Regions from separate parts of the Vreelandella sp. 21 genome, predicted to be linked through region 1. Evidence: predicted binding sites of a transcription regulator. Region 1 holds the regulator's gene; each other region holds the start of a gene.
What was found. The regulator PhoB, encoded in region 1, activates phosphate uptake and scavenging genes when phosphate is short. The targets are predictions, from matches to a motif close to TGTCATANNNNTGTCANA.
Positions count from the first base shown of each region.

Region 1 (3,285 bases):
CTGCTAAATGGTAAGAAAGACTGCCTTTCGGCTTACCAGTTCCTGTGGTTTTCTCTCTTATCTAAGACACTGCATATGCCATGCCAAAAAGCAAAAAATAATAAAAAAAACGTTAATAAACATTAATTTATATATTTTAAGAAATAAATAAGACGTTTAGAATCTTTCAACTTAGGCAGGAAAAGTGGCTACAAATGGCACATGAGCATTATTTGACCATACTTACATGACACCGTGACACACTTATACAACATCTAGACAGCATTGCGCGGTATGGACTCGTCTTCGACAACGCGTGATGGCGGAAAAACACAGCGAAAGAGAGCCCCTTCGCCAGGGTGGGATTCAATTTGTAGCAGTGCATCATGTCTCAGCAGCACATGTTTCACAATCGCTAGACCAAGGCCCGTTCCACCGGTAGCCGTACTGCGACCTTTATCAACACGATAAAAACGCTCGGTTAAACGCGGAATGTGGACAGGATCTATTCCTTCGCCGTCGTCGTCGACTTCAATACAAGCACTGCCATTCGGCATGGTTTTCCAGCGAAGTGTTATCTGACTACCCTCTGGCGTATACCGCACAGCGTTAAACACTAGGTTTGAAATCGCACTATGCAGTTCTTGCTCGCTGCCAATGAGCCGCGCATCACTTTCAAGCACGACTTGGACATTGTGCTGTTGATTAGAGAGCGCTAGCGCATCGCGGCGAATACTGTCGAGCATCGGCCCTAACACCAGCGCATGATGATCCTCGCCACCTTGGTCAATTTCTAACCGAGAGAGCAGTAGCAGATCATTGACTAAGTTTTGCATACGCTTCGTCTGCTCTTCCATTTGAGCAATACCTCGGCCCAAACGTGGTGGAAGTTGCTCTTTCAAGTCGCCGTAAGTTTCTAAATAACCCGTCAGTACTGTTAGCGGCGTGCGCAGCTCATGGGAAACATTGGCGACAAAATCACGACGCATCTGCTCTAGGCGATGCAAACGGGTAATGTCTCGCGCCATTACCAAGCGTTCATCATCACCATAGAGTGTAATTTGATATTGCAGGATACGCCGTTCATCGATGGGCGACGTTAAGGTCAGCGGCTCACCGTATTTACGCGCATTAAAGTAGCTGATAAATCGAGGATCACGAAGCAGGTTGGTAATATGCTGGCCACGGTCGTGGGCCGTTTGTAAGCCCAGCATTTCGGTCGCGGCACTGTTCCACCATTCTAAGTCACCATGTCGATCTAGCATAACGACACTGTCACGCATCGCTTCGGATGATTCCTGGATACGTGCAAGGGTGGCACGTAAGCGATTCTGGGTAATCCGTTGGCTCTTTTGGTAGCGATACAAGCGATCAAAAAGTTCGCCCCACATACCGCTTGCAGCAGGGGGTTCATCATGAGGGTGGAGCGTTAACCACTTAAAGAGTGCACGCAGTTGGCGCAGTTGATAAACCAAGCAAACGGCAAGGCCTGCAGCAACCCCAAGCCCTGGCATACCTAGCAACCATCCGAGACAAGCCCCCAGGGCAGCTAACCATGCAATCCGCCATAGTTCTCGGCTCCACAGGCGCACCGTTACACCCGCGCGGAAAAACGGTACCCAGTGCCTCTCACCGTTTGAATGAGACTCTGGTGAGCTTCCCCTAAGGCCTTACGTAGACGTCGGATGTGAACATCTACCGTCCGCTCTTCAACGTATACGTTACCACCCCACACTTGATCGAGCAGTTGGCTACGTGTATAGGCGCGCTCTTGATGCGTCATGAAAAACTGCAGCAGGCGGTACTCCGTCGGCCCCATTTCTAACGCCTTACCGTAAGCACTCACACGATGGCTTACTGGGTCTAATAGCAAGCCATTAATTTCAATAGGATCTTCGACACCACGGGGGGTAGTACGTCGCAATACTGCTTTTAAGCGAGCCACCAGTTCGCGGGGAGAGAAAGGCTTGGTGATATAGTCATCCGCCCCGGCCTCAAGTCCTTGAATCTTGTTATCTTCTTCGCCTTTAGCGGTCAGCATAATGATAGGCACTTCGGCAGTGGCTTCTTCACGCTTTAAGCGCCTTGCAAGCTCAATACCACTGGTGCCCGGCATCATCCAATCCAGCAAAAGCAGATCTGGCTGGTGGTCAACCATCATCGCGTGGGCATCCTGGGCGTTATCCGCTTCAAGCACGCGATAGTCAGCCATTTCCAGCGCCACTGCGATCATCTCGCGAATAGGCGCCTCATCATCGACAATCAAAACGGTCTTGGCGGTCATTCCAGGGCCTCACGGTGTTCAATGAAAACTAATTTAAAAAAATAGTTCAAAAAAACAGTTCAAAGACATGTCAGTGACGATAACACCATGACTTGATGACAATTCTATGACATAGAGGATATTTAGCCAGTTATTGGCCACCAACTTAGTGCAATACCTGCAAAAATTAACAAGCCTGACCAATGATTATTAAGAAATGCCTGGAAGCAGCGGTCGCGCTCACGGCCAGCAATTAATCGTTGTTGGTGGACAAACGTGGCAGCCATAGCGGCTAGCCCAAGCCAGAAAAAGCCACCTAAACCAACACGCCATCCTACCCAGGCAAGTAGTCCAAGTGCCGCCACTTGCAGCACACCAATTATCAGACGATCAGCGCTACCAAACAGCACCGCGGTAGATTTGATACCAATTTTTAGGTCATCGTCGCGGTCAACCATGGCGTATTGAGTATCGTAGGCAACGGTCCACAGCACATTAGCGCTAAACAATAGCCATGCTTCAAACGGTACATGACCCAATACCGCACCGAATGCCATGGGGATCGCCCAAGAGAATGCAGCCCCCAGCACCACCTGAGGTAAATGGGTGTAGCGCTTCATAAACGGGTAAATGAACGCTAATACAACACCACCTATCGACAACAGCACCGTAAACCAATTGGTCAATAGCACTAAAATGAAAGCAGTGGCTACCAGCGCTATAAACAGCAGCTGCGCCTCGGCTTCACTGATACGACCAGTGGCTAGAGGACGATGTTTAGTGCGCTTTACATGGCCATCGAAATGACGATCAGCATAATCATTAACCACGCAGCCCGCAGCGCGCATCACATAAACGCCAGCAATAAAGATCAGCAGAACATTCCGTCCAGGCACGCCCTCTGCCGCTATCCACAAAGCCCACAAGGTGGGCCACATCAATAGCCAAGTACCAATCGGGCGATCCAACCGCATTAAATGTAAAAAATCAGCCACTCGTGCCCATCCCGTTGGCCTCAACAGAGAACGGTCCATGCTTACCTC
Region 1 covers NZ_CP194673.1:3,958,201-3,961,485, forward strand. Annotated here, with positions in the region: gene phoR (phosphate regulon sensor histidine kinase PhoR) at 255-1,571, opposite strand; gene phoB (phosphate regulon transcriptional regulator PhoB) at 1,574-2,263, opposite strand; gene ubiA (4-hydroxybenzoate octaprenyltransferase) at 2,386-3,276, opposite strand.

Region 2 (3,285 bases), 720 kb from region 1:
TTTCGCTGTTTTAGAGTGGTAGTTGCCGGTGCCTAAATGTGCGTAGTGGCGCAGCTCGCCCTTCTCACGTCGCACGATATGTAGCATTTTGGCATGGGTTTTATAGGCCATGATGCCGTAAATCACGATGGCGCCGGCTTCTTGCAGGCGTGATGCTAACTGAAGATTGTCGGCCTCATCGAAACGCGCCCGCAGCTCGATAACAACGGTGACTTCTTTGCCTTGGCTGGCGGCATCGACCAGAGCACTCACTATCGTTGAATCTGCGCCCGTGCGGTACAGAGTCTGCTTGATTGCCAGTACGTCCGGATCGCGTGCGGCCTCGCGTAGTAGGTCTTCAATAGGTGAAAAAGACTGGAATGGGTGATGAAGCAGGATATCGCTTTTGGCAATAGCGCTAAATAGGCTGCCACCCTTTAATGCTTTTGGCACGCTAGGCGAATAGGGGCGATAGAGCAGTTCCGGTCGGTCAACATCACCGAGTACAGCCATCATGCGGGTCAAATTTACCGGCCCTTGAACACGGTATAAGTCGCTGCTTTCTAGCTCAAACTGGCGCAGCAAGAAACTGATCAAGTCATCTGGACAATTATCAGCGACTTCAAGGCGAACACCACTGCCATAACGGCGGGCTAATAGCTCGCCACGTAGCGCTGAGGCCAAGTCTGAGACCTCTTCTGGGTCGACGGTCATATCGGCATTGCGAGTCAGCCGGAACTGATAACAACCGCGCACACGCATACCGGGGAAGAGTTCCTCTGCATGAGCGTGAATCATCGATGACAAGAAAATATACTCAGAGAAACCTTCTGCACACAGAGCTTTAGGCAGTGCCATCAAGCGAGGCAGTGAGCGAGGCGCTGGCAGTATTGCCATGCCACCAGCCCGACCAAAGGCGTCCTTTCCCTCTAGTTCAACAATGAAGTTGAGGCTTTTATTAACCAAACGCGGAAACGGGTGGGAAGGGTCTAAGCCAATGGGGCTGATGACCGGCATGATTTCGTTATCAAAAAAACCTTTAACCCACGCTTTTTGCTCGTCGGTCCACTGATCGCGACGACGAAAGCGTAGCCCCTGAGCTTCCAGCGCGGGCAGCAGTGTTTCGTTCAATATTTGATATTGGCGGGCAATTTGCTGATGCGCGATATCCGAGATTTCTGCCAGCACAGCCTTAGGTAAGCGGCCGTCGGCGGCGGTGGTATCGTCACCTAATGCCATTTGGTGTTTAAGCCCAGCAACTCTTATCTCAAAAAACTCATCCATGTTGGATGAAAATATCAGCAGAAACATCAGCCGGTTAAGTAGCGGATGTGCATCGTCTAGGGCTTGTTCAAGCACCCGGATATTGAATTGCAGATGAGAAAGCTCGCGATTGAAGTAAAGCTGCGGGTCGTCAAGATCCGCTTCCAAGTGAGCCTCTTTCGCGTGAACTCCGGTGGGGGTACGATTGATACGCAATGGCAAAGCCTCTCCCTCGCCACTTACCGTCTCGTTTGCAGCGTTCGTTGACTCGCTAGAAAATGCTGGCGTGGAATCTGCTGATTGATCGTCCATGGCTGCCCCCCGGTGGTGGTTCATACTCATCATAGCGTGATAACTACTGTTAATAGGAGTATGCCGGGAAAAGATGACAAACAAGTGTCACCGGTTTGTCATCTTTGAAGGTTTGACCCCTGAAATTAACGCTGTAACAAGCGTGCTGCTTCTAAGGCAAAATAGGTTAAAATCCCATCTGCACCTGCTCGCTTGAAGCACATCAGTGACTCAAGAATGACGGGTTCGGCCTCAAGCCAGCCGTTGTCGAAAGCGGCGCGATGCATGGCGTACTCACCGCTGACTTGATAAGCGAATGTCGGTACTTGGAGTTCGCTTTTTACACGACGTACGATATCCAAGTAAGGCATGCCAGGTTTTACCATTACCATATCAGCGCCTTCAGCGATATCCATAGCGACTTCATGCAGTGCTTCATCACTATTGGCGGGATCCATCTGATAGGTGCGTTTGTCCGCTTTGCCAAGATTGGCGGCAGAGCCGACTGCATCACGGAAAGGGCCGTAATATTTAGAGGCGTACTTAGCGCTATACGCCATAATACGCACATTATGCAGGTGTTCCTGCTCCAACACTTGGCGTATGGCGCCGATGCGGCCATCCATCATATCGGAAGGTGCCACGACATCGGCGCCTGCTTCGGCGTGGGAGAGTGCCTGTTTGAGTAGCGTATCCACTGTGCGGTCATTTTGCACATAGCCGTGCTCATCAAGAATGCCGTCCTGTCCGTGGCTAGTATAGGGGTCAAGGGCGACATCGGTAATAATGCCAAGCTCTGGTAGTGCTTCTTTTAGCGCCCGTACACTACGCTGAACCAGACCATTCGAGTTGTAAGCTTCTTCTGCTAACTCGCTTTTTTGCTCAGCGCTGACAACGGGGAAGAGAGCTAAGGCAGGAATACCCAGCGCGTAGGCCTCACGTGCCTGCTCAATCAGCAGGTCGATGGAAAGACGCTCAACACCGGGCATTGAGGCAATCGCTTCGCGCTGATTTTCGCCTTCCAGTACAAAAACCGGCAAAATCAAATCACTGGGTGTTAGCGTCGACTCCTGCATTAAGCGACGGGAGAAATCGTCGCGACGCATACGGCGAAGTCGGGTGGCAGGGAAGTGACGGGGAGCAGAGGTGTTCAACGGCTTTCTCCAAACAATCGCATAGTCAATCGAATAGTGGGTGCCCTAAAAGGCCTAACGTGAGTATATCAGTCCTGCACTGCAGCGAAAGCGGGCTTGTGATAGCTGGCTTGTAGTGGCTTTATAGACTGACTAAAGTGAGCCACTCAGCGACGCTAAGTGGCGACGATTTAACAGCGATAATAAGCGCTACGATAAGGAGATAAGCATGACCAAACAGGTAGCAATCGTATTAGCAGGCTGCGGCGTTTTTGATGGTTCTGAAATCTATGAAACAACGCTAACGCTGCTGCGCCTTGATCAGTTAGGGATTGGCTATCGCTGCTTTGCGCCGGATGTCGCTCAGCATCATGTGATTAACCACTTAACCCAAGAGCCTGTCGAGGGCGAGCAGCGCAATGTACTGCAGGAGTCGGCGCGCCTTGCCCGTGGTGATATTAGCCCGATTACTGAGCTAGATGCAGATGACTTTGATGCGGTCATTGTTCCTGGTGGCTTTGGTGTCGCTAAAAACCTGTCTGATTTTGCCGACCAGGGCGACAGCATGCAGGTACTTGAGAGCGTGAAAGAGGCGCTGGTAGGCTTTAAAGAAGAGGCA
Region 2 covers NZ_CP194673.1:3,233,736-3,237,020, reverse strand. Annotated here, with positions in the region: gene ppk1 (polyphosphate kinase 1) at 1-1,554, opposite strand, end outside; gene hemB (porphobilinogen synthase) at 1,680-2,687, opposite strand; gene elbB (isoprenoid biosynthesis glyoxalase ElbB) at 2,896-3,285, shown strand, end outside.
Region 2: a site for PhoB is predicted at 1,640-1,657, ahead of ppk1 (polyphosphate kinase 1). Genes of this name have one in related genera too.

Region 3 (3,285 bases), 890 kb from region 1:
TTGTTTGCTTCTTTCTTACGTGGGTCTTCGCTGTCTTCATCCAGCCAGGTGCCACAGCGCAGGCAGTAACGAGCGCGCTTTTCGTGGCGGTCATGGCCACAGCCGGGGCAGGCTTCTTCTGAATAACGGTCTTCACGAATAGAGCGGATAACCTGGGCGGAAAATACCCCGGTAGGCACAGCGATAATCGAATACCCCAACAGCATCAGGATCATCGTGATCGCTTTGCCTAACGACGTGGCTGGGACAATATCGCCGTAGCCCACCGTGGTCATACTGACGATCGCCCAATACATCGACATAGGAATACTGGTAAAGCCGGCTTCTGGCGACTCGATGGTGTACATCAGCGCAGCAAACAGTATGACGACCATCATGATGCTGCTAAAAAACAGCAGGATTTGACGAAGGCTGCGTTTAAGCGCATCGAGCAGTAAACGCCCCTCGCCGATAAACTCCATCAACCTCAGAATCCGGAAGATGCGTAGCACTCGCAGTATCCTTACGATGACGAGTCCGTGCGCACCAGGCATCAACAGTACTAACCAAGCTGGGATAATCGCGATCACATCGACAATGCCGTAGAAGCTTTTGAGGTAAATCGTTGGGCGCTCTAAACAGTAAATCCGCACCGCCAGTTCAATGCTGAAAAGTAGCGTAAATAGCCATTCTGCATAGTAGAAAATGTGCCCGTAGCGTTCGGAATAACTATCTACGCTGTCCAGCAAAATGACCGCCACGCTGATTAGAATGGCGATAATCAGCGCAATATCAAACCCTTTGGCTCCCGGCGTATCAGACTCGAAGATAATATGGAAAAGCCGTGTGCGCAGTCCTTCCGCACCGGGAGTTAATTGAAAACTCATCGCGACATCCTGAAGTGGGCTGAATGTTTCTAGCGTAGCGTGGTTTGATAGGCGAAGCGATGCGCCAGGGTTAACGCAGCAGCGCCATAAGCGGACGTTGGATGGCCATTTTTATTCAGTGCTGTGGTCAGTGTTTGAGCATCGCGGCGGGAGCTTTCATCTAACTGGGGATGGGTCGCCAGTGTGGCTAACGCTTGCTGTGCGATAGTTAAGTGTTCCGCAAGACCACTATCGTGGTAGGCGTCCAGCGCCACTGTGGCTCTGTGTAGCCACTCAGCCGGTGCGTCAGCTTCAGGTAGTGCCCACTGCTGCACGCCTAATGCATTGCCGCGAGCGGCTTTGCTGGTATCAGAAGGGCGCAGCGGTACGCTTTCCGCGAGCGTTAATGCTAGCGCCCAAAGCGCCTCTGGTTCACCCGCTTTGAGTTCCAGCTCGACCTCGCAAATTGCCGCTTGAGCACCACCGCTGACAATCTCTCCTTCGTCCAACACTAGCTCTATACGGCTTCCCTGCCAGTTGATTTGCCAGCTGCGCCGGGTAAAGTCGGTGCGCAGCGCAGGGCGTAGCGCGGAAATGACGGTGCCTAGTGAACCTTTGAATGGCGGTAGGGTAGCTAAGCCATGCTGGTCAAGCTGTGGGCTAGGAACTTGCCACTCCCACTCTTGTCGGGTAGAGAGGCCGCCACCACCATGACCGGCAGTTTTCACCGTTTGTAGCACGCGATCATCAACTTGGCGTAAGCGCACGGCAATCCGTGCATTCGCCATATCGCCCGCAGGGGTATCGAAATAGTTGTTCGACAAATGTTGCCGTTGGGGTGTTTCGGCTAGTGCCGCGTGGCACAGCAGCGTGTTTAGTTGAGCTGGCGCAAGGGCGAGTTTAAGCTCTATTTCGGTAGGCGCTGAAACAGAATCAGCAGTAGATGTTGAATTTTTCATGACATTAGCCACCTTTGTATTGTGACATTTCAATTAATTTTACATGACATTGTGAACTTTTCATGACGGCGGCGAGCGCACTCTTTATACTGGCGCCGCCATTTCCAGGCTCCCCGAAAACAGGCTAAAGGCTATATGGTTACCTCCAACCCTTTTTCCGCGATGTTTGGCCGCTCGCCATTCCAGCCGCTGCTGGCCCACATCGTCAAGGCCAATGAATGTGCCGACCAACTGTTGCCGTTCTTCGAGGCATCGCTTGCCGGTGATTGGGATACCGCAGCTGTACTGCGTGAAAACGTTACCCGCTTAGAGCATGACGCCGACACGTTGAAAACAGAGCTTCGGCTTAACCTGCCCAATACGATGTTTCTTCCCGTCTCGCGGTCCGACTTGCTCGACCTTATCAGCGTGCAGGATAAGATCGCCAACAAGGTGCGCGACATTACCGGCATTATGCTGGGGCGTAAAATGCGTGTACCCGATGAGCTGGCCGATCCCATGCGCGATTATATGCGTACCAGCGTGGCGTGTGTGGCCCAGGCTCGCCAAGCGCTTGAAGAGCTGAAAGAGCTGCTTGAGTCCGGTTTTGGACGCAATGTTTCCGATGTTATGCAGAATATGATCCGTGAGCTGCACACACTTGAGCACCAAGCTGACAGCCAGCAGATCGCGATACGTCGCCAGCTGTTTGAGCTTGAAAGCCAACTTCCTCCTGTTGATGTGATTTTCCTTTACAAAATCATTGAGTGGGTCGGTGAAGTTTCTGATCGCGCTGAACGCGTGGGCAGCCGCCTACAGATTTTGACCGCACGCTAAGGGATACCTATGCAGATTATTGCCCAGCACGGTGAAATTTTTATCATTCTGGCCTGTTTGTTTGGCTTTTTTATGGCTTGGGGCGTTGGTGCGAATGATGTTGCCAATGCGATGGGAACCTCGGTGGGGTCAAAAGCGATCACCATCAAACAAGCCATTATAATTGCGGTTGTCTTTGAGTTTTTAGGTGCTTGGCTGGCGGGTGGTGAAGTGACCAACACCATTCGTAAAGGCATTATCGACCCAGAGTTGCTCCAGGAAGACCCGCAGTTACTGGTGTACGGTATGCTGGCAGCGTTGCTGGCAGCGGGTACTTGGCTACTGGCAGCATCGATGAAAGGTTGGCCGGTTTCCACGACGCATTCCATTGTAGGTGCCATTGTGGGCTTTGCCGTAGCGGGATTGGGTGCTTCTACGGTGGATTGGGGCGCTGTTGGCACCATTGCGGCAAGCTGGGTCGTTTCTCCTCTGTTGGCAGGTACTATCGGTTTTGTGCTGTTTAAATCAGTGCATCACCTGATTTTTGAAAATGATAATCCATTTGCTGCTGCCAAACGCTATGTACCGGGCTACGTATTTTTGGTTGGTTTTATTGTGGCGATGGTCACGCTAACCAAAGGCCTATCTCACGTTGGGCTGGACCTGACCTTTAGTCAAAGCCTGCT
Region 3 covers NZ_CP194673.1:799,953-803,237, forward strand. Annotated here, with positions in the region: gene ACN06F_RS03680 (ion transporter) at 1-866, opposite strand, end outside; gene ACN06F_RS03685 (CYTH domain-containing protein) at 896-1,804, opposite strand; gene ACN06F_RS03690 (TIGR00153 family protein) at 1,940-2,620, shown strand; gene ACN06F_RS03695 (inorganic phosphate transporter) at 2,630-3,285, shown strand, end outside.
Region 3: a site for PhoB is predicted at 1,836-1,853, ahead of ACN06F_RS03685 (CYTH domain-containing protein). Genes of this name have one in related genera too.